Regions from separate parts of the Brevundimonas sp. Bb-A genome, predicted to be linked through region 1. Evidence: riboswitches for the same ligand, from Rfam matches in the RefSeq annotation. Region 1 holds a riboswitch; the other holds the start of a gene.

Region 1 (15,612 bases):
GACCGGAAATCTGAAGACCAGCGTCGGGGGCGCGGGCCGGGTCGATGTGGCGGCTGTCTCGGGCCAGGGGGATATTTCGATAGGCGGGTCGGGCGGCGTGACCGTGCGCCAGGGCCGTCTGGACAAGCTGTCGGTGTCGATCGGCGGGTCAGGCGAGGTTCACTACGGAGGGACGACCCGCGACCTCAACGTGGCGATAGCGGGGTCCGGCGACGTCTATGTTGCGGCGGCGACCGGCTCGGTCTCCCGGTCAATCGTCGGCTCAGGCTCCGTTCAAATCGGACGCTGACATCCGCTTCTCGCCGCTGGAAGGCTCCGGTCGTGGAACCCCGGATCTTCCGCAATGGGACGGCGGCGATGAAAAAGCCCCGGCGGATCGCTCCGCCGGGGCTCTTTTTAGTCAGCAGGCCGTCAGGCTTAGAAGGCGCCCAGGACGCTGGTGATGGCCGAAACGCCCAGGTTGGCGCCGGCCCGGTCGCGGGCTTGCAGACCGCCGCCGAAGCTGTAGCGCAGGCCGACCGACCAGGTGTCGACGTCGACCGACTCGATGTCGGCGCGGGTGTAGGAAGCGCCGACCGAGAACGGGCTGTTCTCGATTTCGTACTCGGCGCCAACGCCGTAGGTCCAGGCGTCCACGTCGCCGCCGGCGACATCGACGTTGTTGTAGCTGACGCCGGCGTTCAGGCGCAGGTTCGGCATGACGTAGAAGGCGGCGTCGCCGCCGACGGTCCAGATGTCGGCGTCTGCGTCGTCGGCCGTGGTGTAGGCGACCAGGCCGGTCAGGGTCGCGTTGGACAGGTACTTCTGGGCCTCGGCGCCGACGGTCCAGACCGGCTCATCGCCCGAGCCGATGCCGTTGGCGGCGACGAAGGCGCCGGCGCGGACGTCCGAGCTCCACATCTTGGTCAGGTGGGCGGCGGCGACGCCGGTGAAGTCTTCTTCACCGAAGGCCTTGGTGTAGTCGACGGCGCCGTTCAGGGTCACGGTCCAGTCAGCGGCCGGCAGGGCGACCGTGCCGTCCACGGTCCAGACGTCGGCGTCGACATCGTTGCCGGCGACTTCGATCGAGGGGTTGGAATAGGTCACGCCGACCGAGCCGACGGCGTCTTGGGCGAAGGCCGGGGCGGCGAACAGGGCGGCGGCGGCCGTGGCGAGGAGGATCGTCTTCATTTTCTTTTGTCCTTAGCAGTCTCGACCCGGATGGGGGTCCGGGGAGGGCGGCTGCTATCAGGCGCGGACGAAGCTGAGCATTAAATCGTCGTTACGTAAGTGTCTTGAAACTGTCGTGTTGCCCATCCGCCACGCCTTGTGGTCGCAATGTGTCAGGGGTGGGCGCATCTGGAGGCAAAGGGTTAAGCTGTGGCAATCGCATAATCGTATAAGCATATCCTTATATGTATTGACGGCCTGCTGATTGTGAGGCCATCCTCAGCCGTCGTGGTCTGCACGTGGTCTTCGGAACACGTGCAGCTAAGAGGGAAGCCGGTGTGAAACCGGCGCTGCCCCCGCAACTGTAAGCGGCGAGTCGAAGGTCCATCTCGTGTCACTGGCGTTCACGCCGGGAAGGCCGGACCCTAGGCGTCGACCCGTGAGCCAGGAGACCTGCCCCGACAGATAACGTCCTCCGGCGGGGTGTCCGGTCAGGCCGCATGCGCGCCGCCGGACCCTGCACGTCCGCGTCGGCGTCCGCGCGACCCTGTCCGAAGCCTGGCCACAACACAGGTTTCGAACGTCATGACCCGCCACACCGTCCAGGTCGCCACCCTCGGCTTTCCCCGCATCGGCCCCAAGAGAGAGCTGAAGACCGCGCTCGAGGCCTATTGGGCCGGCAAGACCGACGCCGAGGCCCTTCTGTCCGCCGCCGCCCAGCTGCGTGGCCTGACCTGGGCGCGCCAGCGTGACCTGGGGGCCGACGTCGTGCCGTCCAACGACTTCTCTCTCTATGACCATGTGCTCGACCTGACCGCCATGGTCGGCGCCGTGCCGCCCGCCTACGGCTGGCGCGGGGATCGTGTCGATCTGGCGACCTACTTCGCCATGGCCCGCGGTTCACGGGGCGACGGCCAGGCGTGCGCACACGGTCACGCCCATGCGAGCGGCGAGGGGACGCCGGCCATGGAGATGACCAAATGGTTCGACACCAACTACCATTATCTCGCGCCTGAATTTACCGCCGACCAGGCGTTCCGTCTCGGCTCGACCAAGGCGCTGGACGAATATCTGCAGGCCAAGGCGCTGGGGATCGAGACCCGGCCGGTGCTGCTGGGGCCAGTCTCCTATCTTCTGCTGGGCAAGACGCGGGGCGAGCCGTTTGAAGTCCTCACCCTGCTGCCGCGCCTGCTGCCAGTCTATGCCGAGGTGCTGCGGTCCCTGGCCCGCGCCGGCGCCACCTGGGTGCAGATGGACGAGCCCTGCCTGGTCACCGATCTGAGCGATGAGGCGAGGGCGGCGTATGATCACGCCTATCGGGTGCTGACCGATGTGACGCCGCCGATCAAGCTGATGCTGACCACCTATTTCGGCGGGCTCGGGGATAATCTGGAGGCCGTGCTGCGCCTGCCGGTTCACGGACTGCACATCGACCTGATCCGGGCGCCGGAGCAGTTGGCCCAGGTCGCGTCGGGGGCGGGCGTCGATCAGGTGCTGTCGCTCGGCGTCATTGACGGCCGCAACGTCTGGAAGGCCGACCTCAACGCCGTGCTGGACAAGGTGGAGCCCCTGGTCGCGGCCGGGCGCAGGGTGATGATCGCCCCGTCCTCCTCCTTGCTGCACGCCCCGATCGATCTGGAACGGGAGACCGGGCTCGATCCCGAGATCAAGGACTGGCTGGCCTTCGCCGTGCAGAAGGTGGCCGAGTTGGCCACCCTGGCGCGGGCGTTGAATGAAGGCCGCGGCGCGGTGAAAGCGGCGCTCGACGCCTCGACCTCCTCGGTCGCCTCACGTCGCACTTCACCGCGCATCAACGACCCCAAGGTCCAGGCGCGAGCCGCCGATGCCGACCCCGCCCTGGCGCTCAGAAACTCCTGCTTTGAAATTCGTCGCCAGGTTCAGCGAGGGCGTCTGAATCTGCCCGCCTATCCGACCACCACCATAGGCTCCTTTCCTCAGACGGCTGAGATCCGAAAGGCGCGCGCTGATCACGGGCGAGGCGTCATCGACGATGCGGCCTACGCCCGCTTGCTGCGCGACGAGACCGCGCGAACGGTCAAGTGGCAGGAGGCGCTCGGCCTGGATGTCCTGGTCCACGGCGAGTTCGAGCGCAACGACATGGTCCAGTATTTTGGCGAGCACTTGTCCGGCTTCGTCTTCACAAAGGCCGCCTGGGTGCAGTCCTACGGTTCGCGCTGCGTGCGCCCGCCGATCCTCTACGGCGACGTCGCGCGGCCCAGGCCCATGACAGTCGAATGGTGGCGCTATGCGCAGGGTCTCACCGACAGACCGGTGAAAGGCATGCTGACGGGCCCCGTCACGATTCTGAACTGGTCCTTCGTGCGCGACGACCAGCCGCGCAGCACCACCTGCCGTCAGATCGCCTTCGCCATCCGCGACGAGGTAGTCGATCTCGAAACCGCCGGCGCCGCCGTCATCCAGATCGACGAGGCCGCCCTGCGCGAGGGCCTGCCCCTGCGGCGCGCCGACTGGGACGACTATCTGGAATGGGCGGTCGAAAGCTTCCGCATCACGGCCTCGGGGGTCCGGGACGAAACCCAGATCCACACCCATATGTGCTATTCGGAGTTCAACGACATCATACAGGCCATCGGAGCCATGGACGCCGACGTCATCTCCATCGAGACCTCGCGGTCCAGGATGGAACTGCTCGACGCCTTTTCCGACTACCGCTATCCGGCCGAGATCGGGCCGGGCGTCTATGACATCCACTCGCCGCGCGTCCCCACGGTCGAGGCGATGACCGCCCTGCTGAAGGCGGCGGCGCGCAAACTGCCGCAGGACCGGCTTTGGGTGAATCCGGATTGCGGGTTGAAGACGCGGGCTTGGCCCGAGACTGAGGCGGCGCTCGCCAATATGGTGACGGCGGCGCGGCTCATGAGGGCGGGGGAGACGGCGGCGGCCTGATCATTTGCGGCCAGCGGAGGCGGTGTTCGACCGTCCTCCGACCGGCGCGGAAAATCCTATCGCCGCTCTTGGTTCCGCGCTTGACGAAATCGGAATCGCTAGGCATAAGCCGCCACTCTTGTTGGACCGGCTGTGCATCCCCGGATGCAGACGCGGTTCGCAGGAACGACCTGAGACCCTGTTCTTTGCAGTGACCCAGGACTTTAACGGCCTTCGCAGGCGACTGCGTGGGCCGATCGTTTTTGCGGATTTGCGTACCCTGAGGGCCTAGCGCCCGAAGGCCTTCGGTCTTTGAAATGGTTCACAGGGACGCGGTCCTCCGACCGCATTGGAAGTAAGCACCGATATGGATCAAAGCATCCGCATCAGGCTCAAGGCCTTTGATCACCGCGTCCTCGATTTTTCGACGCGCGAGATCGTCAACACCGCCAAGCGCACCGGCGCCACTGTCCGTGGTCCGATTCCGCTGCCGACCCTGATCGAAAAGTTCACCGTGAACCGCTCTCCGCACGTCGATAAGAAGTCGCGTGAGCAGTTTGAAATCCGCACGCACAAGCGCGTGCTCGACATCGTCGACCCCACCCCGCAGACCGTGGACGCGCTCATGAAGCTCGACCTGTCCGCCGGCGTGGACGTCGAGATCAAGATTTAAGTAGAAAGAGGCGGGATCCGATGCGCACGGGCGTGATCGCCAAGAAGCTGGGCATGACCCGCGTGTTCGCCGATGACGGCGCGCACGTTCCGGTCACTGTGCTGCAGCTCGACGGCTGCCAGGTCGTCGGCCAACGTACCCAGGAGCGTGACGGCTACGTCGCTCTCCAGCTGGGCGCTGGCGCGAAGAAGGCTAAGAACACCAACAAGGCTCAACGCGAGACCTTCGCCAAGGCGGAAGTCGAGCCCAAGGCCTATGTGACCGAGTTCCGCGTCGATGCGGACGGTCTGCTGGACGTGGGCGCCGAACTGTCGGCCGACCACTTTGTGGCGGGCCAGAAGGTCGATATCCAGGGCGAGACCATCGGTAAGGGTTTCGCCGGCGCCATGAAGCGCTGGAACTTCGGCGGTCTGCGCGCCACGCACGGCGTGTCGCTGTCGCACCGTTCGCATGGTTCGACGGGTAACCGTCAGGACCCGGGCCGTACCTTCCCCGGCAAGAAGATGGCCGGCCACTACGGCGCCGAAACCGTCACCACCCAGAACCTGACCGTCGTCCGCGTGGACGCCGAGCGTGGCCTGATCCTGATCAAGGGCGCTGTCCCCGGTCATGACGGCGCCTACGTCAAGGTTCGCGACGCCATCAAGAAGGCCCGTCCGGCCGAGGCTCCGTTCCCCGGCGCCGTGAAGTCGAACAAGGCCGCTCAACCCGCTGAGACGCCCGCTGAAGAAGCGCCGGCCGTCGAAGCGACCGAAGGCGGTGAAGCGTAATGAAACTCTCGGTCATCAAACTCGACGGCAAGGCTGCCGGCGACGTGGAGCTCTCGGACGCCGTCTTCGGCATCTCCGAAATCCGCGGCGACATCCTGGCCCGCACCGTCAGCTGGCAGCTGGCCAAGCGCCGCGCCGGCACGCACAAGGTTCAGACCCGCAACGAGAACTCTCGTACGGGTAAGAAGATGTACAAGCAGAAGGGCACCGGCGGCGCCCGTCACGGTTCGCGCCGTGCGCCGCAGTTCGTCGGCGGCTCGCGCGCCTTCGGTCCGGTCGTTCGCGATCACGGCTTCTCCCTGCCGAAGAAGATTCGCGCCTTGGCCCTGCGTCACGCCCTGTCGTCCAAGGTGAAGTCGGGCGACTTGGTCGTCGTCGACAGCGTCTCGGTCACGGAAGCCAAGACGGCCGCCCTGCGCGAGACGCTGGGCAAGCTGGGTTGGACCAAGGCTCTGATCATCGCGGGTCCGGAAGTCGACGCCAACTTCGGTCTGGCCGCCCGCAACATCCCGCACATCGACGTGCTGCCGAACGCCGGCCTGAACGTCTATGACATCCTGCGGGCCGACAAGCTGGTGCTGACCAAGGCCGCCGTCGAGGCGATCGAAGCCCGCTTCAGCGATAAGGAAGCCGCGTAATGGCCGCTCAACCTACCGCCAAGCACTACGACACCATCCTGGCCCCGGTGATCACCGAAAAGGCCACGATCCTGTCCGAGCAGAACAAGGTCGTCTTCCGCGTCGCCGACACGGCGACCAAGGACGAGATCGCCGCTGCGGTCGAAAGCCTGTTCAAAGTCAACGTCGTCAAGGTCAACACCCTGGTCCAAAAGGGCAAGACCAAGCGCTTCCGGGGCATCCTCGGCCGTCGCGTCGACATCAAAAAAGCGATCGTGACCCTGGCCGACGGCCAGTCGATCGACGTCACCACGGGGCTCTGATCAGATGGCCTTGAAACATTACAATCCGACTTCGCCGGGCCGTCGCGCCCTCGTGCTGGTCGACCGTTCGGAACTCCACAAGGGCCGTCCGGAAAAGTCGCTGACCGAAGGTCTGACCAAGTCGGGCGGTCGCGGGCAGGGCGGTCGCGTCGCGGTCCGCTTCCGCGGCGGCGGCGCCAAGACCCTGTACCGCAAGATCGACTTCAAGCGTCGCAAGTGGGACATGGTCGGCACGGTCGAGCGTCTGGAATACGATCCGAACCGCACGGCCTTCATCGCCCTCGTGACCTATGAGGACGGCGAGAAGACCTACATCATCGCGCCGCAACGCCTGAAGGCGGGCGACACGGTGGTCGCGGGCGAAAAGACCGACGTGAAGCCGGGCAACGCCATGCCGCTTCGTTCGATGCCGGTGGGTACGATCATCCACAACATCGAGATGAAGCCCGGCAAGGGCGCTCAGCTGGCCCGTTCGGCCGGCGCCTACGCCCAGCTGGTGGGTCGCGATCAGGGCTACGCCCAGATCCGTCTCGGCTCGGGCGAGCTGCGCATGGTCCTGGACAGCTGCATGGCCACGGTGGGCGCGGTTTCGAACCCCGACCACATGAACCAGAACCTGGGCAAGGCCGGTCGCAAGCGCCACATGGGCTGGCGTCCGCACGTCCGCGGCGTCGCCATGAACCCGATCGACCACCCGCACGGTGGTGGTGAAGGCCGGACCTCCGGTGGTCGTACCCCCGTAACGCCGTGGGGTAAGGACACCAAGGGCACCCGCACCCGTAAGAACAAGGCTACGGACAAGTTCATCATCCGTACCCGTCACGTGAAGAAGGCTCGCTAAGAATGGCCCGCTCCTCCTGGAAAGGCCCGTTTGTCGACGGGTATCTGCTCAAGAAGGCCGACGCCGTTCAATCGTCGGGCCGCAAGGACGTGATCAAGACCTGGTCGCGCCGCTCCACCATCCTGCCGCAGTTCGTCGGTCTGACGTTCGGCGTCCATAACGGTCAGAAGCACGTTCCCGTGTCGGTCTCGGAAGAGATGGTCGGCATGAAGTTCGGCGAGTTCGCCCCGACCCGGAACTTCCCGGGTCACGCGGCGGACAAGAAGGCCAAAAGGAAGTAACCGATGGCCCAGACCAAGAACACCCGTCGGGTCGGCCCGACCGAGGCCCGCGCCAAGCAGGTCAACATGCGCATCAGCCCTCAGAAGCTGAACCTGGTCGCCGCCTCGATCCGCGGCATGCCGGTTCAGAAGGCGCTGAACGAGCTGGAATTCAGCCGTAAGCGCATCGCCGGCGACGTCCGCAAGGTCCTGTATTCGGCGATCTCGAACGCCGAGAACAACCACAACCTCGACATCGACAACCTGGTCGTCGCCGAGGCCTTTGTGGGCAAGAACCTGGTGATGAAGCGTTTCGCGAGCCGCGCTCGTGGTCGCTCGTCGCGCATCCTGAAACCGTTCAGCGAGATCACCATCGTGGTCCGCGAAGCCGGCGAGGCCGCCTGATGGGACAGAAAATCAATCCGGTCGGTCTGCGCCTCGGCGTGAACCGCACGTGGGACAGCCGTTGGTTCGCCGCCGGCGCCGACTATTCCCGCCTGCTGCACCAGGACCTGAAGCTGCGCGAGTGGCTGCGGGAACGCCTGTCGGCCGCCGGCGTGTCGCGCATCATCATCGAGCGCCCGCACAAGAAGTGCCGCATCACCATCTATGCCGCCCGTCCGGGCGTCGTGATCGGCAAGAAGGGCGCTGACATCGAGAAGCTCCGCAAGGACATCTCGGCGCGCACCGAAGGTGAAGTTCACCTGAACATCATCGAAGTCCGCAAGCCGGAAACCGACGCTCAGCTGATCGCCGAGAACATCGCGCAGCAGCTGGAACGCCGCGTGGCCTTCCGTCGCGCCATGAAGCGCGCCATGCAGTCGGCCATGCGTCTGGGCGCCAAGGGCATTCGGATGAATGTCTCGGGTCGTCTGGGCGGCGCCGAAATCGCGCGGATGGAATGGTATCGCGAAGGCCGCGTGCCGCTTCACACCCTGCGGGCCGACATCGACTACGGCTTCTACGAAGCCAAGACGACCTACGGCATCATCGGCGTGAAGGTCTGGGTGTTTAAGGGTGAAGTGCTTGAGCACGACCCGATGGCCCAGGACAAGCGTTGGGCCCAGGAAGCCTCGGGTCCGTCCTCGAACGAAGGCCGCGAACGCGGCGGCCCCCGTGGCGACCGCGGTCCGCGTCGCGATCGGGGACGTGAGAACTAAGTCATGTTGCAACCGAAGAAGACCAAGTACCGCAAGGCCTTCAAGGGCCGTATCCACGGCTCGGCCAAGGGCGGCTTCTCGCTGAACTTCGGGTCGTACGGCCTGAAGACGCTGGAACCGGAACGCATCACGGCGCGTCAGATCGAAGCGGCTCGCCGCGCGATCACCCGCCAGATGAAGCGTCAGGGCCGCGTCTGGATCCGCGTCTTCCCCGACCTGCCCGTCACGGGCAAGCCGGCCGAAGTCCGGATGGGTAAGGGCAAGGGCGCGGTGGACTATTGGGCGGCGCGCTGCCACCCCGGCCGCATCCTGTTCGAAATCGACGGCGTGTCGGACGAGGTCGCCCGCGAGGCGCTCCGTCTCGGCGCCGCCAAGCTGCCGGTCCGCACCAAGGTGGTGACCCGCATCGACGCCGGCATCGCCCAAGTTGAGGAAGCCGCCTAATGACCAAGATCGCCGATCTGCGGTCGCAAACGACCGACCAGCTGGCCGACGAGCTGCTGAAGCTCAAGAAGGAACAGTTCAACCTGCGTTTCCAGGCGGCCACCGGCCAGATGGAGAAAACCCACCGCGTGGGTGAAGTGCGCAAAGACATCGCCCGCATCTCGACGCTCCTGCGCGAGAAGCGTGCGGCCTCGTAAGGAAACGAATATGCCCAAGCGAATTCTTGAAGGCGTCGTCGTGTCCGACAAGGGCGACAAGACCGTCGTCGTGAAGGTGGAGCGCACCCTGCTGCACCCGCTTCTGAAGAAGACCGTCCGGTCGTCCAAGAAGTACCACGCCCACGACGAAGCCAACGCGCTCAAAGTCGGCGACGTCGCTCGCATCGTCGAGTGCGCCCCCAAGTCCAAGTTGAAGCGCTGGGAAGTCCTTTCCAACGCCTCCGCCTCGTAATCAGAAGGATCTGATCTTATGATCCAGATGCAAACTAACCTGGAAGTGGCCGATAATTCGGGCGCCCGCCGGGTCATGTGCATCAAGGTGTTGGGCGGCTCCAAGCGCCGCTACGCCTCGATCGGCGACACTATCGTCGCCTCCGTGAAGGAAGCCATTCCGCGCGGCCGCGTGAAGAAGGGCGACGTCGTGCGCGCCATCGTCGTGCGCACCGCCAAGGACATCCAACGCAAGGACGGCTCGGTCATCCGTTTTGACAAGTCGGCCGCCGTCATCGTCAACAAGCAGAACGAGCCCGTCGGCACGCGGATCTTCGGCCCGGTTCCCCGCGAACTGCGCGCCAAGAACCACATGAAGATCATCTCGCTGGCTCCGGAGGTCCTGTAACCATGGCCGCCAAGATCAAGAAGGGCGACCGCGTCGTCGTCCTCACCGGCAAGGACAAGGGCCGCACGGGCAATGTGCTGAAGGTCCTGCCCTCCGAAAACCGCGTCGTCGTGGAAGGCGTCAACATGGTTCAGCGCCACACGCGTCCGAGCCAGGCTGACCCGCAGGGCGGCATCAAGAACAAGGAAGCCTCGCTTCACCTGTCGAACGTCGCGATCGCCGACGCCAACGGCAAGGCGACCCGCGTCGGCTTCCGGATCGAAGGGGACAAGAAGGTCCGCTTCGCCAAGACGACGGGAGACGTCATCTGATGGCTACCGAGAAATACACCCCCCGGCTGAAGGCCGAGTATCAGAACCGCATCCGTGCGGAGATGAAGGCCAAGTTCGGCTATACGAACGAAATGCAGGTGCCCAAGCTGGACAAGATCGTCCTGAACATGGGCATCGGCGAAGCCGTCGCCGACTCCAAGAAGGCCAATGCGGCCCTCAAGGATCTGACGGCCATCGCCGGTCAGAAGGCCGTCGCCACCAAGGCCCGTAACTCCATCGCCGGCTTCAAGCTGCGCGAAGGCATGGTCATCGGCGGCAAGGTCACCCTGCGCGGCGACCAGATGTACGAGTTCCTGGACCGGTTCATCACGATCGCGCTGCCGCGCGTGAAGGACTTCCGCGGTCTGAAGGGCACGTCCTTCGACGGTCGCGGCAACTACGCCACCGGTCTGAAGGAGCACATCGTGTTCCCGGAAATCAATTACGACCAGATCGACCAGATGTGGGGCATGGACATTGTCGTCTGCACCACGGCCAAGACCGATGAGGAAGCCAAGGCTCTCCTCACCGAGTTCAAGTTCCCGTTCTTGAAGAACTGAGCGGGAAGGGAAGAGCACAATGGCTAAAAAGAGCGCCGTAAACCGCAACGAAGCCGTCAAGGCCCTGGTTGCGAAGTATGCCGCGAAGCGGGCCGCCCTGAAGGCGACCGCCAACGACGAAAACCTGCCGCTTGAGGAGCGCTTCGCCGCGCGCCTGAAGTTGGCTGAACTGCCGCGCAACTCCGCGCCGAGCCGCATTCGCAACCGTTGCGAAGTGACCGGTCGTCCGCGTGCGTTCTATCGCAAGCTCAAGATGAGCCGGATCGCGCTGCGTGAGCTTGGCAACCTGGGTCAGATCCCGGGCCTGACCAAGTCCAGCTGGTAAGGGGAGCGAAGAGACATGATGATCAACGATCCCCTGAGCGACATGATCGCTCGCATCAAGAACGCGGCGACCCGCAAGCGTTCCAAGGTGCTGACCCCCGCTTCCCGTCTGCGCCAGCGCGTCCTCGACGTGCTGCAGGACGAGGGCTACATCCGCGGCTACAACCTGGTTCAGAACCCGGGTGAGTTTCCGCAGTTCGAGATCGAGCTGAAGTATTTCGACGGTCAGCCCGTCATCGCCGAGATCGCGCGCGTGTCCAAGCCGGGCCGCCGCGTCTACTCCGCGATCGGCGATCTGAAGCCCGTCAAGAACGGCCTCGGCATCTCGATCCTCTCGACTTCGAAGGGCGTCATGTCCGACGCCGCCGCTCGCGACGCCAATGTCGGCGGCGAAGTCCTCTGCAGGGTCTACTGATATGTCCCGTATTGGCAAGAAAACCATCGCAGTGCCGAAGGGCGTGACGGTCACGCTCGACGGCCAAACCGTCTCGGTGAAGGGTCCGAAGGGCGAACGCTCCTGGACCGTCGCCGAAGAGATCGAAGTCAAGCACGAAGGCGACGAGCTGTCGCTGGGCCTGCGGACCGACACCCAGCGCGGTCGCGCCATGTGGGGTCTGTCGCGCACCCTGGTCGACAACATGGTCACCGGCGTCACCACCGGCTTCGAGAAGTCGCTGGAACTGGTCGGCGTGGGTTACCGCGCCGCGATGAAGGGCAACGCCCTGTCGCTGCAGCTCGGCTTCTCGCATGAAGTCGATATCGACCCGCCGGCCGGCGTCAGCTTCGCCGTTCCGAAGCAGACCGAGATCAAGATCCTGGGCGCGGACAAGCAGGCCGTCGGTCAGATCGCTGCGGTCATCCGCAAGCTGCGTCCGCCGGAGCCCTACAAGGGCAAGGGCGTCCGTTACGCCGGCGAGACCGTGCGTCGCAAGGAAGGCAAGAAGAAGTAAGTCATGGCTCTTTCTCTTCGACAACAAGCCAAGCGCCGCGCCGAGCGCACGCGCCGTCGCCTGAAGGCTGTCGCCAACGGTCGCCTGCGTCTGTCGGTCTATCGTTCGGACAAGAACATCTCGGCCCAGATCATCGACGACGCCCAGGGCGTGACGATCGCCTCGGCTTCGTCGCTGGAAGGCGGCAAGGGCTCCAAGGGTTCGGACATCGCCGCGGCCACCGCCATCGGCAAGCTGATCGCCGAGCGCGCCATCGAGAAGGGCGTCAAGGACGTCGTCTTCGACCGGGGCGAGTACATCTATCACGGACGGGTGAAGGCGCTGGCGGAAGCCGCGCGTGAAGCCGGCCTGAACTTCTAAGGGACGCGACAGATGGCGCAACAACCCCAACGCGGCGGCGGCGATCGTAATCGCCGCGACCGTAACGCTCCCGCCGCCGCTGAGGCTCCGGAAAGCGACATCATCGAGAAGCTGGTGCACATCAACCGCGTCGCCGCCACCGTTAAGGGCGGCCGTCGCTTCAGCTTCGCCGCCCTGATGGTCGTCGGCGACGGCAAGGGTCGCGTCGGCTTCGGTCACGGCAAGGCGCGCGAAGTGCCGGAAGCCATCCGCAAGGCGACCGAAGAAGCCAAGAAGACGATGATCCGCGTGCCTCTGCGCGAGAACCGCACCCTGCACCACGACGGCGCCGGCCGTTGGGGCGCCGGCAAGATCATGATGCGAGCGGCCCCTCCCGGCACCGGCGTCATCGCGGGCGGTCCGATGCGTGCGGTCCTCGAAACCCTCGGCGTCCAGGACGTCGTGGGCAAGTCGACCGGTTCGTCGAACCCCTACAACATGATCCGGGCGACGTTCGAAGCCCTCAAGGTCCAGTCGTCGCCGCGTCAGGTCGCTTCCAAGCGTGGCAAGAAGGTCGCTGACCTGATGGGCCGCCGCAACGACGGCGCCTCGGCGCCGGAAGCCGTGGAGTCCTAAGTCATGGCCGAGAAGAAGACCGTCACCGTCAAGCAGATCGGTTCGCCGATCCGCCGCAAGAACGACCAGCGCGCCACCCTGGTGGGCCTGGGCCTGAACCGCATGGGCCGCGAAGCGACCCTGGAGGACACCCCCTCGGTTCGCGGCATGATCGCCAAAGTCCACCACCTGGTCGAAGTGGTCGAGAAGTAAGACTGTTCGCTACGCGAAGTGGCGAGTGATGAGTGGCGAGTGACGAGTAGCCCGGGTGTCGGTTCGACCGATTTCTCTTGACTCGCCACTCATCACTCGCCACTCGCCACTTTCTTTTTTCCAAGCCGAGTCCGGACGAATGTCCGGGCGCTAGCACCCGAAAGGATCAGGCATATGAAACTGAACGAAATCCGCGACAACGAAGGCGCGCACAAGAAGCGCATGCGCGTGGGCCGCGGCCCCGGCTCCGGCAAGGGCAAGACCTCGGGCCGCGGCGTCAAGGGTCAGAAGTCCCGCACCGGCGTCAGCCTGCTGGGCTTCGAAGGCGGCCAGATGCCGCTGTACATGCGTATGCCCAAGCGCGGCTTCAACAACCCGAACGCTCTGAAGCTGGCCGAAGTGAACCTGTGGCGCCTGCAAGACGCCATCGACGCCGGCAAGCTGGACGCCTCGGCCGAGATCAAGGGTGAAGCCCTGGTCGCCGCCGGCGTGATCCGCCGCGTCAAGGACGGCGTCCGTCTGCTGGGCACCGGTGAAATCAAGGCCAAGCTGAACCTGGTCGTCTGGTCGGCCACGGCCGGCGCCAAGAAGGCCATCGAAGCCGCGGGCGGTTCGGTTCTCGAACAGCGTATCGAAGCCGAAGCCAAGGCTGCGGCCCGCGTCGAGAAGCGCAACGCCGCCAAGGGCAAGGCTCCGGCCCCCAAGGCGCCCAAGGGCGACGCCAACAAGGTCTCGGCCCGCGCCAAGCGCGCCGCTTCCAAGGGCTAAACAACGCGTCGTCGCGGCGCGTATAGGCCGTGGCCTGAATACACCTGCGACGACGAAACAACGGAAGCGGCCCTCGCATGAGGGCCGCTTTCCGCCTATCTGACGACTCAGTCAGTCGTGGGGACGCATAATGGCTTCGGCCGCAGAACAACTCGCCGCCAATATGAACATGGGCTCGTTCGCCAAAGCGACCGAGCTGCACAAGCGCCTGCTGTTCACGCTGGGCGCCTTGCTGGTTTATCGCATCGGCACCTATGTGCCGATCCCGGGCATCAACTCGCAGGCCTTCCTGCAGTTCTTCCAGGACCCTTCGGGTCAGCGCGGCATCCTGGACATGTTCAACATGTTCTCGGGCGGCGCGGTGGAGCGGATGGCCATCTTCGCGCTGAACGTCGCGCCCTATATCTCGGCGTCGATCATCGTGCAGCTGATGGGCACGGTGTATCCGCCCTGGGAGAAGCTGAAGAAGGAAGGCGGGGAGAGCGGCCGCAAGCAGCTGAACCAATACACCCGCTATCTGACGGTCTTCCTGGCCCTGGCCCAGTCGCTGGGCATCGCGGCGGGTCTGAACGCCCAGCCGGGTCTGGTCGATAATCCGGGGATCTTCTTCCTGGTCTCGACCGTCGTGACCCTGACGGGCGGCACCATGTTCCTGATGTGGCTGGGCGAGCAGGTGACGGCGCGCGGCGTCGGCAACGGCATCTCGCTGATCATCTTCGCGGGCATCGTGGCGGTTCTGCCCTCGACCATCGCCCGGATGCTGGGCCTGGCCCAGCAGGGTCAGATGTCGGCCTTCGCCCTGTTCTTCATCGCCGTTCTGGCGGTCGTGACCGTGGTCTTCATCGTCTTCATGGAACGGGCTCAGCGCCGTCTGCTGATCCAGTATCCGAAGCGCCAGGAAGGCAACCGGATGGCGGGAGGCGAGCGCTCGTTCCTGCCGCTGAAGGTCAACACCGCCGGCGTCATCCCGCCGATCTTCGCCTCGTCCCTGCTGATGCTGCCGACCACAGTGGCCAGCCTGACCGCCAATGCGGACCTGCCGTCCTATCTGGGCTGGCTGCCGCTGGTCACCTCGCAACTGACCCACGGCCAGCCTCTGTTCATGGCCCTGTACGCCGCCCTGATCATCTTCTTCTGCTTCTTCTACACCTCGATCACCTTCAACCCGGAGGACACGGCCGAGAACCTGCGGAAATACGGCGGCTTCCTGCCGGGGATCCGTCCGGGCAAGCGCACGGCCGAATATCTGGACTATGTCCTGACCCGCCTGACGGTGATCGGCGCGGCCTATATCACCGCCGTCTGCCTGCTGCCGGAGTTCATGGTCGCCCAGATGGGCAACAGCCTCTACTTCGGCGGAACGTCTATCTTGATCGTGGTGTCGGTGACGATGGACACTGTGGCCCAGATCCAGTCCCAACTGCTGGCGCACCAGTACGAGGGGCTGATCAAGAAGGCCAAGCTGCGCGGTCGCGGCGGTCGTGGCGCGCCCACGCCCGTCCGTCGCTGAGTTGACTAGAAGACGCCTGGGGAGGACTTGCGCGTGAACTT
Region 2 (15,612 bases), 1.2 Mb from region 1:
GCCCAAGGGCGTGGTCATCAATTGGAGGGCGTAGAACACAGCGACGCCCAGGAAGATGACGGCCAAAAAGACGCTGGCGGCGACCACGGCGGTCGCCACGGCGCGCTTGAGGATGCCCTTGAACATCAGCGGCGGCGACCGGCCAGCAGCATGCCCAGCACCAGACCGACGCCCAGGGCGATGGCCGTGGACTGGAGCGGACGTTCCTGCACCCGTTCGACGACATAGCGCTGGGCTTCGTCCAGGCGCTCGGCGGCGTCGTCGTAATATTCGCGGCCCCGAACGCGGGCGGCGTCGTAATAGGTGCGGGCCTGTTCGCGCACTTCCTCGCTCTTGGCGCGCAGGCGGGCCTCGGCCTCCTCGGCCTTTTCGCGCAGGCGCTGGGTTTCTTCACGAGCGCCGGCCTTCAGATCCTCCTTCAGGGTCTTCAGATCGGCCTTGATGTCTTCTCGAGCCTTGGTGGTGGCCATGATGCGCGCTCCAGTTTCAAGCTTGGCATTAGAATAGGGAACCCCGTCTGCCAACGCCACACCCCTGTCGAGGTTCCGTCGTCGCCAATGTCGGTGAAGGCCTCGTCACCTCCGTCCCGGCGCCTTAGATTGGCGCCATGACCGCCTTTCTGTTCGAGCCCCGACCCCAGCCCAGCCTGCCGATCATCGGCGATGCGCGACGGTTTCCCGTGCGGCGGATTCTGTGCGTGGGCCAGAACTACGCCGCCCATGCGCGAGAAATGGGGTCGGATCCGGAGAAGCAGACGCCCTTCTTCTTTTCGAAGCCGGCCGACGCCGTGGTGACCGACAGCGCCGATCCGGCCTACCCGTCCGCGACGGCCCAGCTGCACTATGAGGCCGAGCTGGTGGCGGCCATCGGCGAAGGCGGGCGGATCGTCGGCTGGGCCGCCGGGTGCGATCTGACCCGACGCGATCTGCAGGCCCAGGCCAAGGCGGCCGGTCGCCCTTGGGACGCCGCCAAGGGGTTTGATCAGTCGGCGCCCTGCGGCGCCATAACCCTTGGCGCCCTGCCGAACCCGGACGGGTCCATCGTCCTGACCGTCAATGGCGAAACCCGCCAATCCAGCGTCCTCAGCGACATGATCCTGAACCCGGACCAGATCGTCGCGGCGGCGGGCGGGCTCTGGACGCTTCAGCCGGGCGACCTGATCTTCACCGGAACCCCGTCCGGCGTCGGGCCGATCGTGCGCGGCGACAAGGTGGCGGTCGCCATCGAGGGTCTGGCGCCCCTGAGCTTCGAGATCGTCTGATGATCCTGCACGGCTATTGGCGGTCCGGCGCCAGCTATCGGGTCCGCATCGGCCTGGGGCTGAAGGGACTGGCTTATCAGACTGCGGCCCTTGATCTGCGCAAGGGCGAACAGAAGGCCCCCGCCTTTCTGGCGATCAATCCCCAGGGCATGACCCCCGCCTTGCAGCAGGGGGAGACGGTCCTGACCCAAAGCCCGGCGATCCTGGAATGGCTGGAGGAGACCCATCCCGAGCCGCCCCTGTTGCCGAAGGACGCCCAGGACCGCGCCCAGGTCCGGGCCATGGCGGCCCTGATCGGCTGCGACATCCATCCGCTGAACAATCTTCGCGTCCTGACCGCCCTGCGTCAGGAGTTCGGCGCCGATCAGGCGACGGTCGACGCCTGGGCGGGGCGCTGGATTACGCCGGGCTTCGACGCTCTGGAGGTCCTGGTCGCGCGCCACGGTGCGGGTTGGAGTTTCGGCGATCGTCCCGGACTGGCGGACTGCTATCTGATTCCACAGCTCTATTCGGCGCGGCGGTTCAATCTGGCCCTGACGCCCTGGCCGCGCCTTCTGGCGGTCGAGGCCGCCGCCCAGGCCCATCCGGCCTTTCAGGCGGCCCACCCGGACCGGCAGCCCGACGCCGACGGCTGAGCGCGCCCGACCCATATCGGCGGTCGATGAGTAAGACTCGCGTAAGGTCTTGATCAACCTCCCTTAAGCTTTGGGGGGCATGATCGGGGGGTGACGCAGTCCCCACCCTCTCCCTCGGCGCCATCGCCGGTCGATCGCCTGGCCCTGGCCGTGGTGACCGAGCCCGAGCGCGCCGCCAAGCCCCTCATGGCCGCCCCGTCGGGCGCCCGCGAGGACGCGATGCGTTTCCTGTTGCAGACGGGAGCGGACGCGGGGGTCAAGGTGATCGCGACCAAGCCGACCGGCGACGGCGAACGGCTGTTGGGCCAGGCCTGGCCCTTCCCCTCCCCCTTCCGCGTCACGGTTCGCACCGTCGGCCTGGGCGAAGGACTGGATCGGGTTGAGGCGCGGGCGCGCCGCTCCTTGGAACGTCTGGGCCTGCCGCGGGGCGAGGCCCTGCTGGTCAACAATCCCGCCGACCTGGCCGGCGCCGAGGGGCGGGCCCTTTGGGACCGGCTGCAGGCCTTGAAGGCCCGCGGCCTGTTTCGCAGCATCGGCTTTTGCGCCACGGTCGAAGATGGGCCGGTCCTGCTGGCGCGACGCCTGGAGGCCGATGTGGTTCAGGTCGCCTGCAATCTTCTGGATCAGCGCGCGGCGGCCGAGGGAATTCTGGATGAGATCAAGGCCCTGGGGGCCCAGGTCCACCTGTCTTCGGTCTTCGCCGGCGGCCTGTTGTTCGCCCCCGGCGACGATCTTCCGGCCCATTTGACCGGCTATGATCAGGCCCTGTCGCGCATCCGACGGCGCCTGGCGGAACGGCGCTGCGATCCGATGCAGGCCGCCCTGGCCTACGCCTTTTCTCTGGAGGCGGTGGACCGGGTGGTGGCCAGCGTGGCCTCCGCCGCCGAGCTGCGCGCCATATTGGCGGCCGCCCATGCGCCCGGTCCCGACCTGGACTGGTCGGAACTGGCGCTGGAGGCGCCGGCGGCCTTCGCCGCCGACGCCCGCAGCCTGATCAGTAGCGCAGCCTGACCCCGACATAGGCCGACCGGCCGGGCTCTCCATAGCCGAACACCTGCTGATAGTGTTCGTCGCCCAGGTTCTCGATCCGCGCCGTCAGGGCGACCTTGTCCGTCAAGGCGTAGGCCGCGTTCAGATTGGCCGTGACGAAACCCTTGCGGACCACGGTCGAGAAGCCGCCGGAATCGTCCTGCTCGCCTTCCGCCCGCACGGTCAGGGCGCCCGACAGTCGATCCCCCGTCCAGCCCAGGGTCGCCGAACCGGCGTGTTCGGGCACGCGGAGCAGCCGGGCGCCCGTGGTGCGGTCCGCAGCGTCGGTCCAGGCGTAGGCCAAGGTCAGGTCGAAACCGGCGCCGAGGCGCGCGCGGCCTTCCAGCTCGAGCCCGTCCGACCGCGTCTTGGCGACGTTGACGTAGCGGCCGGCGGAATAGGTGATCTGGTCCTCGACGTTCAGCCGATACAGGGTCGCGCGTCCCTCGAATCGACCGTCGGCGGAGGCCCAGCCCAGGGCGATCTCGACGCTGTCGGCCGTCTCCGGCTTCAGCGCGGGCCACGGCTGGGGCGCGAAACAATAGTCGCACACCGCCTGGCTGACGGTCGGCGCCTTGAAGCCCGTGCCATAGGCGCCCGACAGAATGAAGCCGCCGGCCAGATCATAGGCCGCCGAAATCCGCCCCGTGGTCTTGGAGCCGAAGTCGTCCGTGTCGTCATAGCGCAAACCGCCGGTCAGGTTCAGGGCGCCCAGGTCCGCTTGCGCCATGCCGAACGCCGAGGTGATCGCCAGGTCGCGCGACAGGCCCGAGTACAGGTTGGCTGACGCCTCGTTGCGCTCGATCCCGAAAGCGTAGTCGACGCCTCGGGTTTCGCCGTCCGCCTGCCAGCGATAGGCTTGGCGGTCGCCGTTGAAGGTCAAGGGCGTGCCGTCGCTGTAGGAGGTGCGCTCCAGCTCCGAGGCCGAAATGCTGAACTGATGCGTCAGACCCAGAGCCTGGGCCGTCACCCGACCGAAGCCCGACCACTGTTCGCTGTCCTGGGCGTCGCCGGTGTCGGCCAGCACATAGTCGGGCGCCGGGAAGCCGTCGATGTCGGCGTGGCTGTCGTTCCAGCGCACGGCGCCGTCGATCTTGACGGCGTCGGACAGGACATAGCGGCCCTTGGCGCCCAGGGTCGTGCTGCGAAAGCCGTCGGTCTCGGGATTGCCGTCCGCCTTGTCCGCCGCGGAAATCCCGTCGGTCTGGAAGCGCGAGACATAGGCGCTGAAGGCGTAGGTCTCATTGGCGACGCCGGCCGACAGACGACCGCGCGCCGTGTCGAAGCTGCCGGCCTCGGCCTCGGCGCGAACGCCATCGATTTCGCGCGTGGTGAAGGAAATCACCCCGCCGATGGCGTCCGATCCCCACAGGGACGACTGCGGACCACTGAGCACCTCGATCCGGTCGATGTCGGCCAGTTCGAAGCTGGAGAAGTCATAGGCGCCGTTCGGTTCGGCCGCATCATTGATCGGCGCCCCGTCCACCAGCACCAGGGTCTTGCCCGGCGTCGCGCCGCGCATGCGGACCTGGGCGATCCCGCCGAAGGCCCCCGTTCGCGTCACCGACAGGCCAGGCACGTCGGACAGGATGTCGGCGGCGAAGACGGCGCCGCGTTGCTCGATGATCCTAGAATCGATGACCCGGGCGCCGGGCGTCTCGGCGACGATGGCGGGCAGGCGGGTGGCGGTGACCACGACCTCGTCCAGCTGGGTCGCCTCATCGGCGAAAGCGGGTGCGGCGATGACGGCGGCCATGGCCGCCGTCGATGAAAGAATGGAGCGCTTCATTGTGAGCGATGTCCCCGTATCGGCCCGGCGAATGCGCGCGCAGGGTCGTGACCAGCGAGCCGATCCGCCCGGCCGCGAGGCCGGGACGACGCAAGATCGGGTCGCTTCCACGGAGAAACCGCGCCTCTGTCTGGTCCCGGACAGGAGCGAGCGACGTCGGCGGCCAGGTCTCCTGGCTTGCGGGTCATAAACCGCCGTCCTCGCCTTCCCAGTCACCCAGTGGCGCCGAGGTCTAGACCCCGGACGGACGACGCTCTCGCCGCCTACAGTTGCGGGCACAGCCACGGTGTCTCACCGTGTTCCCTTAACCGCCTGATCCGGCCTATCGCAGGGGCGACAAGCCTGTGCAAGAGCCGGTCAACGGGCTTGAGCGCCAGGACGCGATCCGTCACCCTGTCGCAACATGAACGCCCCTGTCTCTCACCCGCCTGACATCGCCGCCTCTCTGGAGGGCGCCACGCCCTTCATGGCCCAGTATCTGACGGCCAAGGCCGGACAGCCGGACGCCATCCTGTTCTTCCGCATGGGCGACTTCTACGAGCTGTTCTTCAAGGACGCCGAGGTGGCGGCGGCGGCGCTCGGCATCACCCTGACCAGGCGGGGCAAGCACCAGGGCGAGGACATCCCCATGGCCGGGGTGCCGGTCCACGCCATGGAGGGCTATCTGGCCCGGCTGATCCGCCTGGGTCACAAGGTGGCCATCTGCGAACAGCTGGAAGACCCGGCCGAGGCCAAGAAGCGCGGCGGCAAGGCCGTGGTCCAGCGCGGCGTGGTGCGGGTGGTGACGCCCGGCACCCTGACCGAGGACAGTCTGCTGGATGCGCGCGGCGCCAACCGGCTGGCCGCCGCAGCGGTGCGCAAGGGTCGGGCGGCCGTGGCGGTGGTCGAACTGTCTTCCGGCGCGGTGGACAGCGTCGCCTGTGCGCTGGAGGATCTCGGGGCGACGCTGGCCGCCTTCCGCCCGTCCGAGGTTCTGGTCACTGACCGGATCTATTCCGACCCGACGACGCGGGACGCCCTGGACGGGTCCGGCGGCGTGGTTCAGGCCCTGGCCTCGGCCATCGCCGAGCCCCAGGCGGCGCGGACGCGGGTCGAGCGGCTGTACGGGGTTGCGGCCCTGGACGGATTCGGCGCCTTCGAGGAGGCCGAGGTCTCGGCGCTCGGCCTGATCGCCGCCTATCTGGAGACGACCCAGGCCGGCAAGGTTCCGGCCCTGGCCCCGCCCCGCCGTCTGGGCGAGAGCGGGTTTCTGGCCATCGACCCGGCGACCCGCGCCAGTCTGGAGATCGACCGAACGCAGAGGGGCGAACGTGAAGGCTCGCTCTTGGCCTGTATCGACCGCACCGTCACCTCGGGCGGGGCCCGGGCCCTGGCGGAACGGATCGCCCGACCGCTGCGCGACCCCCTGGCGATCAATGAACAGCTGGACGCCGTCGAATGGCTGCTGGAGCGGCGCGATCTGCGGCGCGACCTCCGCGACGGTCTGAAGGCGTCGGCCGATGTGGCGCGGGCGGTCGGACGGCTGGCCTTGGGGCGCGGCGGTCCGCGCGACCTGGCGGCGGTGCGCGTGGGCCTGTCCGTCGCCGAGGGGATCGCGGGCCTGTTCATCGGTCAGGTGGACCCGCTTACCGGCCGGCCGCGCCGCATCGCCCTGGCCCTGGACCGACTGAACCTGTCGCCCGAGGTGTCGCGGCTGAAGGCCGATCTGATCGACGGCCTGGTGGACGAGCCGTCGCATCTGGCCCGCGACGGCGGCTTCGTGCGCCCCGACTATCGCCCCGAACTGGACGCCGCCCGCACCCTGCGCGACGACAGCCGCCGGGTGGTGGCCGATCTGGAGGCGCGGGCGGTCGCCGAGTCCGGCGTGCCCTTCAAGGTCAAGCACAACGCCGTCCTGGGCTATTTCCTGGAGACCTCGGCCAAGGCGGCGGAGGGTCTGTTGCGGGCCGGGCCGGACAGTCCCTTCATCCACCGTCAGACCCTGGCCAGCCAGGTACGGTTCACCACGGTCGAACTGTCGGAGCTGGACGCCCGGATCAGCCAGGCCGGTCACCGCGCCCTGGCCATCGAGGCCGAGACCTTCGAGGGCTGGCGGCGCGAAGTCGCCCGCCTGGCCCAGCCGCTGCAGGCGGTCGCGGAGGCTCTGGCCGAGCTGGACGCCCATGCGGCCCTGGCGGAATGGGCCCAGGAGGCCGGGGCGACTCGGCCGGTGGTGGACGACAGTCTGGTCTTCTCGGTCGAGGCCGGGCGGCATCCGGTGGTCGAGGCGGCGGTCAAGGCGGCCGGCGATCCCTATACGCCCAACAACGCCCGCCTGGACGGGTCTGGATCGGACTGCGCCCGCCTGGCTATCGTCACCGGGCCGAACATGGCCGGTAAGTCGACCTTCCTGCGCCAGAACGCCCTTCTGGTGATCCTGGCCCAGGCCGGGGCCTTCGTACCGGCGCGCGCCATGCGTCTGGGCGTGGTCGACCGGCTGTTCAGCCGCGTCGGCGCCGGCGACGACCTGGCGCGGGGCCGGTCCACCTTCATGATGGAGATGGTCGAGACCGCCGCCATCCTGACCCAGGCCACGCCGCGCAGCTTCGTGGTTCTGGACGAGATCGGCCGCGGCACGGCCACCTATGACGGCCTGGCCATCGCCTGGGCCACGGCCGAGGCCCTGCACGACGTCAATCGCGCCCGCACCCTGTTCGCCACCCACTATCATGAGCTGGCCCAGTTGGAGACGCGGCTGGACCACGTCTGCAACCTGTCCATGACGGCCAAGGAATGGAACGGCGACCTGGTCTTTCTGCACGAGGCGGCGCCGGGCGCGGCGGACCGGTCCTACGGCGTTCAGGTGGCCAAGCTGGCCGGGGCGCCGGCCGCGGTGGTGGCGCGGGCCAAGGCGGTGCTGGAGCGGCTGGAAGGGGAGAAGGCCGCTGCGGCCCGCCTGGACGACCTGCCGCTGTTCGCCGTGGCCGAGCCGGAGCCGGCGCGCGCGCCCTCCAGGCTGGAGGCGGCCTTGCAGGCGGTGGACCCCGACGCCCTGACGCCGCGCGAGGCTCTGGAGACCCTCTACAGGTTGAAGAGCCTGGCTGACTGACAAGGTCGGCCCTTGCCAGGGATAGAAATCTAGACCCTGTTCGGTAACAGTCGTGGTCCGCCAGACCGAATCGCTGAGGATCGGCCATGAAGCCCAGCGCGCTTTCCCTTTCCGGCAAGACGGCCTTGATGGTCATTACGGCCCTGGGCGTCCTGACCCTGGTGCTGACGGCCGTCGCTGCGGTCCTGCTGACCCGCGACGCTGAGGCCCAGGCCGCCGAGCGTCAGGAGGCCAATATGCGGGTCGCCTGGGACGTGCTGGCCGATTACGGCGACGGCTTCACCGCGCGCGACGGCAGGCTGTATGTCGGATCGACGCCGATGAACGACTTCGTCGAGCCGGTGGACCGGATCAAGACCCTGGTCGGGGGTACGGCCACCGTCTTTCTGAACGATCTGCGCGTGACCACCAATGTGGTCAAGGACGACGGCTCGCGCGCCGTCGGCACTCGGTTGAAGCCCGGCCCCGTCTATGATGCGGTGCTGAAGGCGGGCGAGCCCTATCGAGGCCAGGCCGACATTCTGGGCAAGCCTTATTTCGTCGCCTACGACCCGATCAAGACCAGGGCCGGCCAGACCATCGGCGTGCTGTATGTCGGCATCCCCAAGGCGGACTTCATGGCCTCGGTGAACCAGGTGATGATCGCCCTGTTCGTGTGCGGCTTGGCCGCCGCCCTGCTGGGGGTCGGGCTGTGTCTGATCGTTTCCCGCCGGATGTTTTCGCCTCTCAAGGCTCTGTGCGAGCGGATGGAAGCCCTGCGCCAGGGCCGAACCGACTTCGACACGCCCTGGGCCATGCGTGAAGACGACATCGGCCAGATGGCCCGCGCCGTCGCCGCCTTCCGCGACGCTGCGGTGCGCCAGAAGGCCGCGGAAGCCGAGACCGAGGCCATGCGTGAGGCCGCCCGCGCGACGCAAGAGGCGGGAGAAGCGGAACGGGACCGTCTAGCTGAGGAAGACGCCCTGGTGGCGGAGGCGCTCGGGCAAGGTCTGGCGGCCCTGGCGCGCGGAGATCTGAGCCATCGGATCACCGCAGACTTCGCCGAGCGCAGCCGCAAGCTGAAGGACGACTATAACGCCGCCGTGGACACGCTGGCGGCGACCATGGCCGACATCGTAGACCTGGTTGAGGCGATGCGGGCGGGAACATCGGAGGTGACGACCGCGACCGACGACCTGTCGCGCCGCACCGAAAGACAGGCCGCCGCCCTGGAACAGACCGCCGCCGCTCTGGACCAGATCACGGTCACGGTGCGCAAGACTGCGCAAGGCGCCCGGTCCGCCGCCGACATCACCGCCGAGGCCCGGAGCGGCGCCGCGACGCGAGAGCAGATCATCGCCGAGACCACAACCGCCATGGGCGAGATCGAGGCGACCTCGGGTCGGATCGGGGAAATCATCGGGGTGATCGACGAAATCGCCTTCCAGACCAATCTCCTGGCCCTGAACGCCGGGGTCGAGGCGGCGCGGGCGGGCGAGGCCGGTCGCGGTTTCGCGGTGGTGGCCTCAGAGGTTCGCGCCCTGGCCCAGAGGTCGGCGGGGGCCGCGCGCGAGATCAAGGGTCTGATCGCCGCCTCCAGCGCCAGCGTCGGCGAGGGCGCTCGACTGGTGTCCCAGACCGGTGCGGCCCTGACCGCCTTGATCGGCCAGGTGGCCGAAATCAACCAGCTGGCCGGCGAGATCGCCGCCTCGGCCAAGGCGCAGGCCGAGGGGCTGGCCGAGGTCAATACGGCCGTCAACCAGATGGACCAGACCACCCAGCAGAACGCCGCCATGGTCCAACAGACCACCGCCGCCAACCAGGCGCTCAGCCAGGAGGCGGAACGGCTGGCCGAACTGGTGTCGCGCTTCCGTCTGGGCGACGGGGCGCCATACGGCGACGCTCAGGACGAACGGACGGTCTGGGCCGCCTGAGCGGGATCGAACAGGCGCAAATGAAAGGCCCGCCCGAATCCTCCGGGCGGGCCTTGTCACATCGACTGACAGGTCGACGGGGGCCGGATCAGGCCTGCATCATCCAGCCTTCGACGTCCATGGCCGCCTGACGGACGGCTTCCGAACGGGTGGGGTGGGCGTGGCAGGTGCGGGCGATGTCTTCCGAGGCGCCGCCGAAGCTCATGGTGACGGCGGCTTCGTGGATCATTTCGCCGGCCTGGGGGCCCATGATGTGGACGCCCAGAACCTTGTCGGTGGCGGCGTCGGCCAGAACCTTAACGAAGCCGTCGGTCTCGTGGTTGATCTTGGCGCGGCTGTTGGCGGTGAAGGGGAATTTGCCCTTCTTGTAGGCGACGCCTGCGGCCTTCAGCTGATCCTCGGTCTGACCGACCCAGGCGACTTCGGGGAAGGTGTAGACCACGCTGGGCACCAGGGCGTAGTCGACGTGGCCGTATTTGCCGGCGATGGTGTCGATCACGGCGACGGCGTCTTCCTCCGCCTTGTGCGCCAGCATCGGGCCATGGGTCACGTCGCCGATCACCCAGACGCCGTCGGCGACCTTGAAGTGATCATGGTCGATGAAGCCGCGCTTGTCCGGCGTGACGCCGATGGTCTCCAGACCCAGGCCGTCCGTATAGGGCCGGCGGCCGATGGCGACCAGGACGACGTCGCCCTTCAGGGTTTCGGCGGCGCCGCCGGCCGAGGGCTCGACCGTCAGCTCGACCCCGTCCTTGCCCGACTTGGCGGCCGTGACCTTGGCGCCCAGTTTGAACGCCATGCCCTGTTTGGTCAGGGTGCGCTGGAAGGCGGTGGCGACCTCGGTGTCCATGCCGGGGGTGATGCGGTCCAGGAACTCGACCACCGTCACCTCGGCGCCCAGGCGGCGCCAGACCGAACCCAGCTCCAGGCCGATGATGCCGGCGCCGACCACAATCAGCTTCTTGGGCACGGCCGGCAGGGACAGGGCGCCGGTGGAATCGATCACCTTGCCCGCTTCAAAGGCGACGCCCGGCAGCGGAGTGGGCTCCGAGCCGGTGGCGATCACGATGTTCTTGGCCTCCACCGTCTGGACCGAGCCGTCGGCGGCGGTCACCTCGACCTTGCCCTTTCCGACGATCTTGCCCTTGCCCTTGATCCAGTCGGCCTTGTTCTTCTTGAACAGGAACTCGATCCCCTTGGTCAGGGCGGTGACGCTGTCGTCCTTGGACTTGTGCATCTGGCCCAGGTTCAGCTTGGGCTGGACCTCGATGCCGATCTTGGCGAACTCGCTGTTGGCGGCGTCGAACATTTCCGAGGCGTGGAGCAGGGCCTTGGACGGCATGCAGCCGACGTTCAGGCAGGTGCCCCCCAGGGTGGCGCGCATCTCGACGCAGGCGACCTTCAGGCCCAGCTGGCCGGCGCGGATGGCGGCGTTATAGCCGCCGGGCCCCCCGCCGATGATGACGACGTCGTAGGGAGCGGGGGCTTCGGCCATGATATCCTCTGGTCTTCTGGCGCGCGGGAAAAGCGCGCGGACACTAGCGCCGACCCCGCACGGGTCAACCGCCGCGCATCATATGGGGCGCGGAATCGACCTTTGCAGGGGCTCAGACGACCGGCTCTGCCTTGGTCTGCTCCTGCGGCGACGGCTCGGGCGGGGCGTCGGCGGCGCCTTCAGGCGTCAAATCCAGCGGCAGGGTGATGGCCACCTCAGCCCCCTCGCCCGGGGCGCTCTCCACGGTCAGGGCGCCGGACGCCTGTCGGGCGAAGGCGAAGGCCTGAGACAGACCCAGCCCCGCCGCGTCGCTTCGGGTGGTGAAAAAGGGTTCGGGCGCGCGACGCAGAGTGTCCGAATCCATGCCGGGGCCGGAGTCGCGCACGCTGAGCCGCAGGTCGCCGGCCGAGGCGATCGCCAGACGAACGGCGACCGATCCGGCGCCGTTCGAGGCCTCGACCGCATTGCGGGTCAGGGCGATGACCGCCGCCTCGAATGCGACGGGATCGACCCGCGCCGGCGCGGGCTGGTTCGGGGTCTCGATCATCAGATCGACGCCCGGTCCGGCGATCTGGCGCAGCCGGCCCTCCAGCCCCGCCAACAGGACGCCCAGGTCCAGGCGGCGCAGCAGGGTGCGGTCCTCGTCCTGGGAGAAGGCGCTCAGCCGGCGGGTCATCTGTTCGCCGCGTCGCCCCGCCGTCAGGGCCGCCTGGCCCAGCCGGCGGACGCGGTCAGGATCGTCGGAGTGGCGCAACAGCATGTCCAGGGCGGAGGTCATGACGTTCAGCAGGGCGGCGAAATCCTGCGTCACCCCGCCCGCCAAACGGCCGACATTGGCCATGCGGCGTTCGGCCTCCAAGGCCTCACGCAGATCGCGCTCCGCCTTTTCCGCCTGGGCCAGCGCCTTTTCATGGGCGAGCGCCTGGGCCTCCTGACGGCGGGAGAATTCGGCCTGGGCGGCGGTAAGGGCGGCGGCGACCGCGTCGGAGGCGGCCGCATCGTCGTTTGCCTCGGCGAGGGCGGGCGCAGCCGGGGCCGTATCCTGGGCCTCGGACACGGGCGAGCCGGCCAGAAGGATGGCATCCGCAGCGTCCGCCTCGTCGGTCAGAGGCAGGAGGGTCCAGCGGATCGCCGCGCCCTCGGCGTCGATCGTCTCTATCGGAGGGATATCCTCGCTCGGAGCGGTCAGAACGGCTCTGAGGGTCTGGCGAGCCTCGACCCGGCGGTCGGGCGGCAGGAACAGGTCGGCGAAATCGGCCCCGGCCACGCCCTCGCTGCGGCCCAGCATGACCAGGGCGGCGCGGTTGGCCTGGCGGATCGCGCCGTCGGGCCCGACCACCACCAGGGCGCTGGAGGCGGCGTCGAAGACGCGGTCGGACAGGCTCGGTCCCGCCGGGCGCGCGGAGGGCGCGGCCGGGGGCGCCGGCGGAGGCGTCATCGGTTCGATCGCCGGGGTGGTCAGGACGTCCGTCTCGACAATGGCGGCGATCGAGCCCGTGATCTGGCCGTGCTCGTTCTCGATCGGCATGGCCGTCACCGAAACCAGCATCTTCTTGCGGGTCGCCGCATTGACCATCAGGTGCTGAAAGCCGCGCACCGTCTGGCCCCGCAGGGCCCGTGCGCTGGGAAGGAGGTCGGGCGGCACGGTCTTGCCGTCCGGAAAGGTGATGCCCCAGGTGGCGGAATGGAATCGCAGCCCCAGGAGTTCGGCGTCGCGACGGCCCAGCAACTGATGTGCAGCGCGGTTGGCGAAGACGAACTTGCCCGTCTGGTCCGTCTCGACCATGGCGACGGGCACGGCGTTCAGGGTTTCGAACAGGCGACGATCCGAGGATTCCGCCACCTTCTGAACGATGTCCAGCTGATCCGTCGCGCTGGCGTGGCGCACCCGGTTGGCGATGGCGAACCAGATGGCGATGACCGCCGCGACATTGCCGAAGCCCGCCAGGAGTCCAAGCACCAGGGTCCAGTTGACCTCGCCTTCGAGGAACATCAGTCGATCCGTTTCAATTTGGGGCTCACATCCCCCGCATCGGCGTCCCCGTGCAAAAGGCGAACCGGTGAAGCGGAGACTTAGCGGGTTAACCACACGACATCGCGACGGGCGTCGTCAAGCCGTTCCAACCCTCTCAGCCCCAACGAAAAAGGGGCCGGACGTCGCCGCCCGGCCCCTTCTATTCGCGGCTCGGCTGAGCCTTACAGTTTGAAGCGAACGCCGAAGAAGACGTTGTAGCCGAACTTCTCGTACTCGTAGGTCCTTTCCTTGACCCCGTAGTAGCGGACGCCCGCCGAGTCGGTGAGGTTCTTGGCCTCGCCGAACACTTCGACGCCGTTGCCGAAGTCGTAGCTGGTGGTGAAGTCCAGCTGACCGCGACCTTCGACATACAGATCCTTGCCCGGATTGGTCGCGTCGATCGCCTCCAGGAAGTCCCCGCGGTGGGTGTAGGAGATCCGCGCGCTGAACCCGTACCGCTCATAGAAGAGAGCGGCGTTGTAGGTTTCGTCCGACTGACCCGGCAGGGCGAAGGTGTCACGGCCGGCGAAGGCGCGGCTGGTTTTGATTTCCGCATCCGTCAGGGTGTAGTTGGCGAAGACGCCGAAGCCGGACGCCCAGCTCGGCAGGAAGTCGAACGTCTGCTGCCAGTTGAACTCGACGCCGGCGATGTGGCCGTCGCGAGCGTTGCGGGCCTCGGTCACCTGGGCGACCGTGCTGGTCGGGGTGACGTAGGGCACATTGTCCGTCACCAGGGTGAAGCGGTAGTTGGACAGGTCCTTGTAGAAGGCGTTGGCCGAGATCACGCCCAGAGGACGCAGATAGTATTCCAGACCCAGATCGACGTTGTTCGACAGGGTCGGCTTCAGATCGGGATTGCCCCGCGTCACGGTCGTGCGGCCGCTGTCGGTCGTTTCCAGAACGCGCGGGACGATGTCCGTATAGTCCGGACGCGAGATGGCGCGGGTCAGGGCGAACCGTCCGATCAGCTGATCGCTGAAGCTGTGGCGCAGCGTCAGATTGGGGAAGAAGTCCGTCTGATCGCGATCGACCGTGACCGGGGTCTGGGCGCCCGACAGGGCGACGCTGGTCGCCGACCCTTCGAAGTCCGTCTTCTCGACGCGCAGACCCACGAGGACATCGGTCGCGCCGAGGTCGAACCTGGCCTGAGCGTAGCCCGCCAGGATGTCTTCCTTGGCGGTGTAGTCGGCGGTGATCGACTGGGGAATGCGGCGCACGCCAGCGGCCGAATCCGGGTTGGTCGAGCCAGCCCGAACCCGGTCGAAATAGTCCGTCACCAAACCGGCGTCGAATTTGAAGCCGAGGTTATAGTCGTAGTTCTGCGACGGACGATCGCTGAGCAGCGAAGCCAGGGTACCCGGATTTGCGGCGGCGGAGCGGTCGCGGAAACGCTCCTCATCGGCCGTCACTTCGCGTGCGCTGTACTTGGCGCCGAACTTGAGCTCGACTTCTCGTCCGCCGATGATCGTGGGCAGTTCGAAGTTGGTCTTGAAGGCGACGTCGTCCTGTTCGGTCGAGTTGGACCGGAAGGTGTTTTCGCGGAATTTATAGTTGTTGGAGTTCAGGTAGAAGCCGGTCGGGTCGGTGAAGACCGAATAGGTCGGCTGATAGTGGTCGGCCGTGTTGTAAAACATCGTCGGCACCGGGTCCGAGCGATAGACCAGTTCGTCACGGTGCGGATAGGTCTGCTCGCTGTCGGCGAACGACAGGACGGCGTCCCAGACCGCCCCGTTGCCGAACGTCCGCTGGCCGCCCAACTGCACGGTGGAGATGTCGTTCTCTTGCGTGCGGTGACGCAGTTGCTTGTAGATGCGGGCGTTGTTGAAGGTGGCGCTGGTGTCGGTCGATCCCGGTTGCAGCGTGCCGTCGCTGTAGGTGAAGTTCAGCGTGTTGCGGAACTCGTCGTCGCGGAACTGGGCGTAGGAGCCCTTCAGCCAGACGCGGGTCGCCTCGCTGGGACGCCATTCCAGGGCGCCCGTCACCGCCTTGCGGGTGCGCTCGGTCTCGTAGTCCTTGAACAGGGTGTTCTCGAGACCCCAGATCTGGCCGCCGCCCTGCGCGGGGTTGCGGTTGATCAGCACCCATCCGTTCTCGACGTTGTCGGGACGGCGGTTGGTTTCGGAATAGCTCAACGACACCAGGGCGCCGAAGGTTTGGTTCGGGCCGAAGACGTTGGAAGCCGTCAGGCCGCCGCGATAGTCCTCGCCGCCGTAATCATTGTAGCTGCCGCCCGCGTAACCGCTGAGCGCCAGGCGGCGCTTGTCGAAGGGCGAGCGCGTCTTGATGTCCACGGCGCCGGCGATGGAATCCGCGTCCTGGCTGGGGCGCAGGGTCTTGGAGACCTCGACGGTCGAGACGATGTCCGACGGCAGGGTGTCGAGATCGACC

Evidence for each region. Region 1 has a riboswitch for cobalamin ahead of metE (5-methyltetrahydropteroyltriglutamate--homocysteine S-methyltransferase). Riboswitches for the same ligand answer to the same signal wherever they lie in the genome.
Region 2: it holds a riboswitch for cobalamin, as region 1 does, so the genes downstream of both, BSP_RS02725 (TonB-dependent siderophore receptor) here and metE (5-methyltetrahydropteroyltriglutamate--homocysteine S-methyltransferase) in region 1, are expected to answer to the same signal.

Annotation. Positions count from the first base shown of each region.
Region 1 covers NZ_CP045456.1:1,711,200-1,726,811, forward strand. Annotated here, with positions in the region: gene BSP_RS08425 (GIN domain-containing protein) at 1-289, shown strand, start outside; gene BSP_RS08430 (porin) at 418-1,170, opposite strand; cobalamin riboswitch at 1,422-1,625, shown strand; gene metE (5-methyltetrahydropteroyltriglutamate--homocysteine S-methyltransferase) at 1,735-4,077, shown strand; gene rpsJ (30S ribosomal protein S10) at 4,424-4,729, shown strand; gene rplC (50S ribosomal protein L3) at 4,750-5,499, shown strand; gene rplD (50S ribosomal protein L4) at 5,499-6,137, shown strand; gene BSP_RS08455 (50S ribosomal protein L23) at 6,137-6,439, shown strand; gene rplB (50S ribosomal protein L2) at 6,444-7,280, shown strand; gene rpsS (30S ribosomal protein S19) at 7,283-7,561, shown strand; gene rplV (50S ribosomal protein L22) at 7,565-7,945, shown strand; gene rpsC (30S ribosomal protein S3) at 7,945-8,700, shown strand; gene rplP (50S ribosomal protein L16) at 8,704-9,144, shown strand; gene rpmC (50S ribosomal protein L29) at 9,144-9,341, shown strand; gene rpsQ (30S ribosomal protein S17) at 9,352-9,594, shown strand; gene rplN (50S ribosomal protein L14) at 9,613-9,981, shown strand; gene rplX (50S ribosomal protein L24) at 9,984-10,292, shown strand; gene rplE (50S ribosomal protein L5) at 10,292-10,852, shown strand; gene rpsN (30S ribosomal protein S14) at 10,872-11,177, shown strand; gene rpsH (30S ribosomal protein S8) at 11,193-11,591, shown strand; gene rplF (50S ribosomal protein L6) at 11,593-12,126, shown strand; gene rplR (50S ribosomal protein L18) at 12,130-12,486, shown strand; gene rpsE (30S ribosomal protein S5) at 12,499-13,101, shown strand; gene rpmD (50S ribosomal protein L30) at 13,105-13,293, shown strand; partial or broken gene rplO (50S ribosomal protein L15) at 13,468-13,923, shown strand; gene secY (preprotein translocase subunit SecY) at 14,192-15,571, shown strand; gene BSP_RS08550 (adenylate kinase) at 15,605-15,612, shown strand, end outside.
Region 2 covers NZ_CP045456.1:537,446-553,057, reverse strand. Annotated here, with positions in the region: gene BSP_RS02750 (hypothetical protein) at 1-126, opposite strand, end outside; gene BSP_RS02745 (YqjD family protein) at 126-470, opposite strand; gene BSP_RS02740 (fumarylacetoacetate hydrolase family protein) at 608-1,261, shown strand; gene maiA (maleylacetoacetate isomerase) at 1,261-1,896, shown strand; gene BSP_RS02730 (aldo/keto reductase) at 1,987-2,907, shown strand; gene BSP_RS02725 (TonB-dependent siderophore receptor) at 2,891-4,714, opposite strand; cobalamin riboswitch at 4,859-5,067, opposite strand; gene mutS (DNA mismatch repair protein MutS) at 5,118-7,802, shown strand; gene BSP_RS02715 (methyl-accepting chemotaxis protein) at 7,889-9,715, shown strand; gene lpdA (dihydrolipoyl dehydrogenase) at 9,804-11,210, opposite strand; gene BSP_RS02705 (ATP-binding protein) at 11,323-13,203, opposite strand; gene BSP_RS02700 (TonB-dependent receptor) at 13,407-15,612, opposite strand, start outside.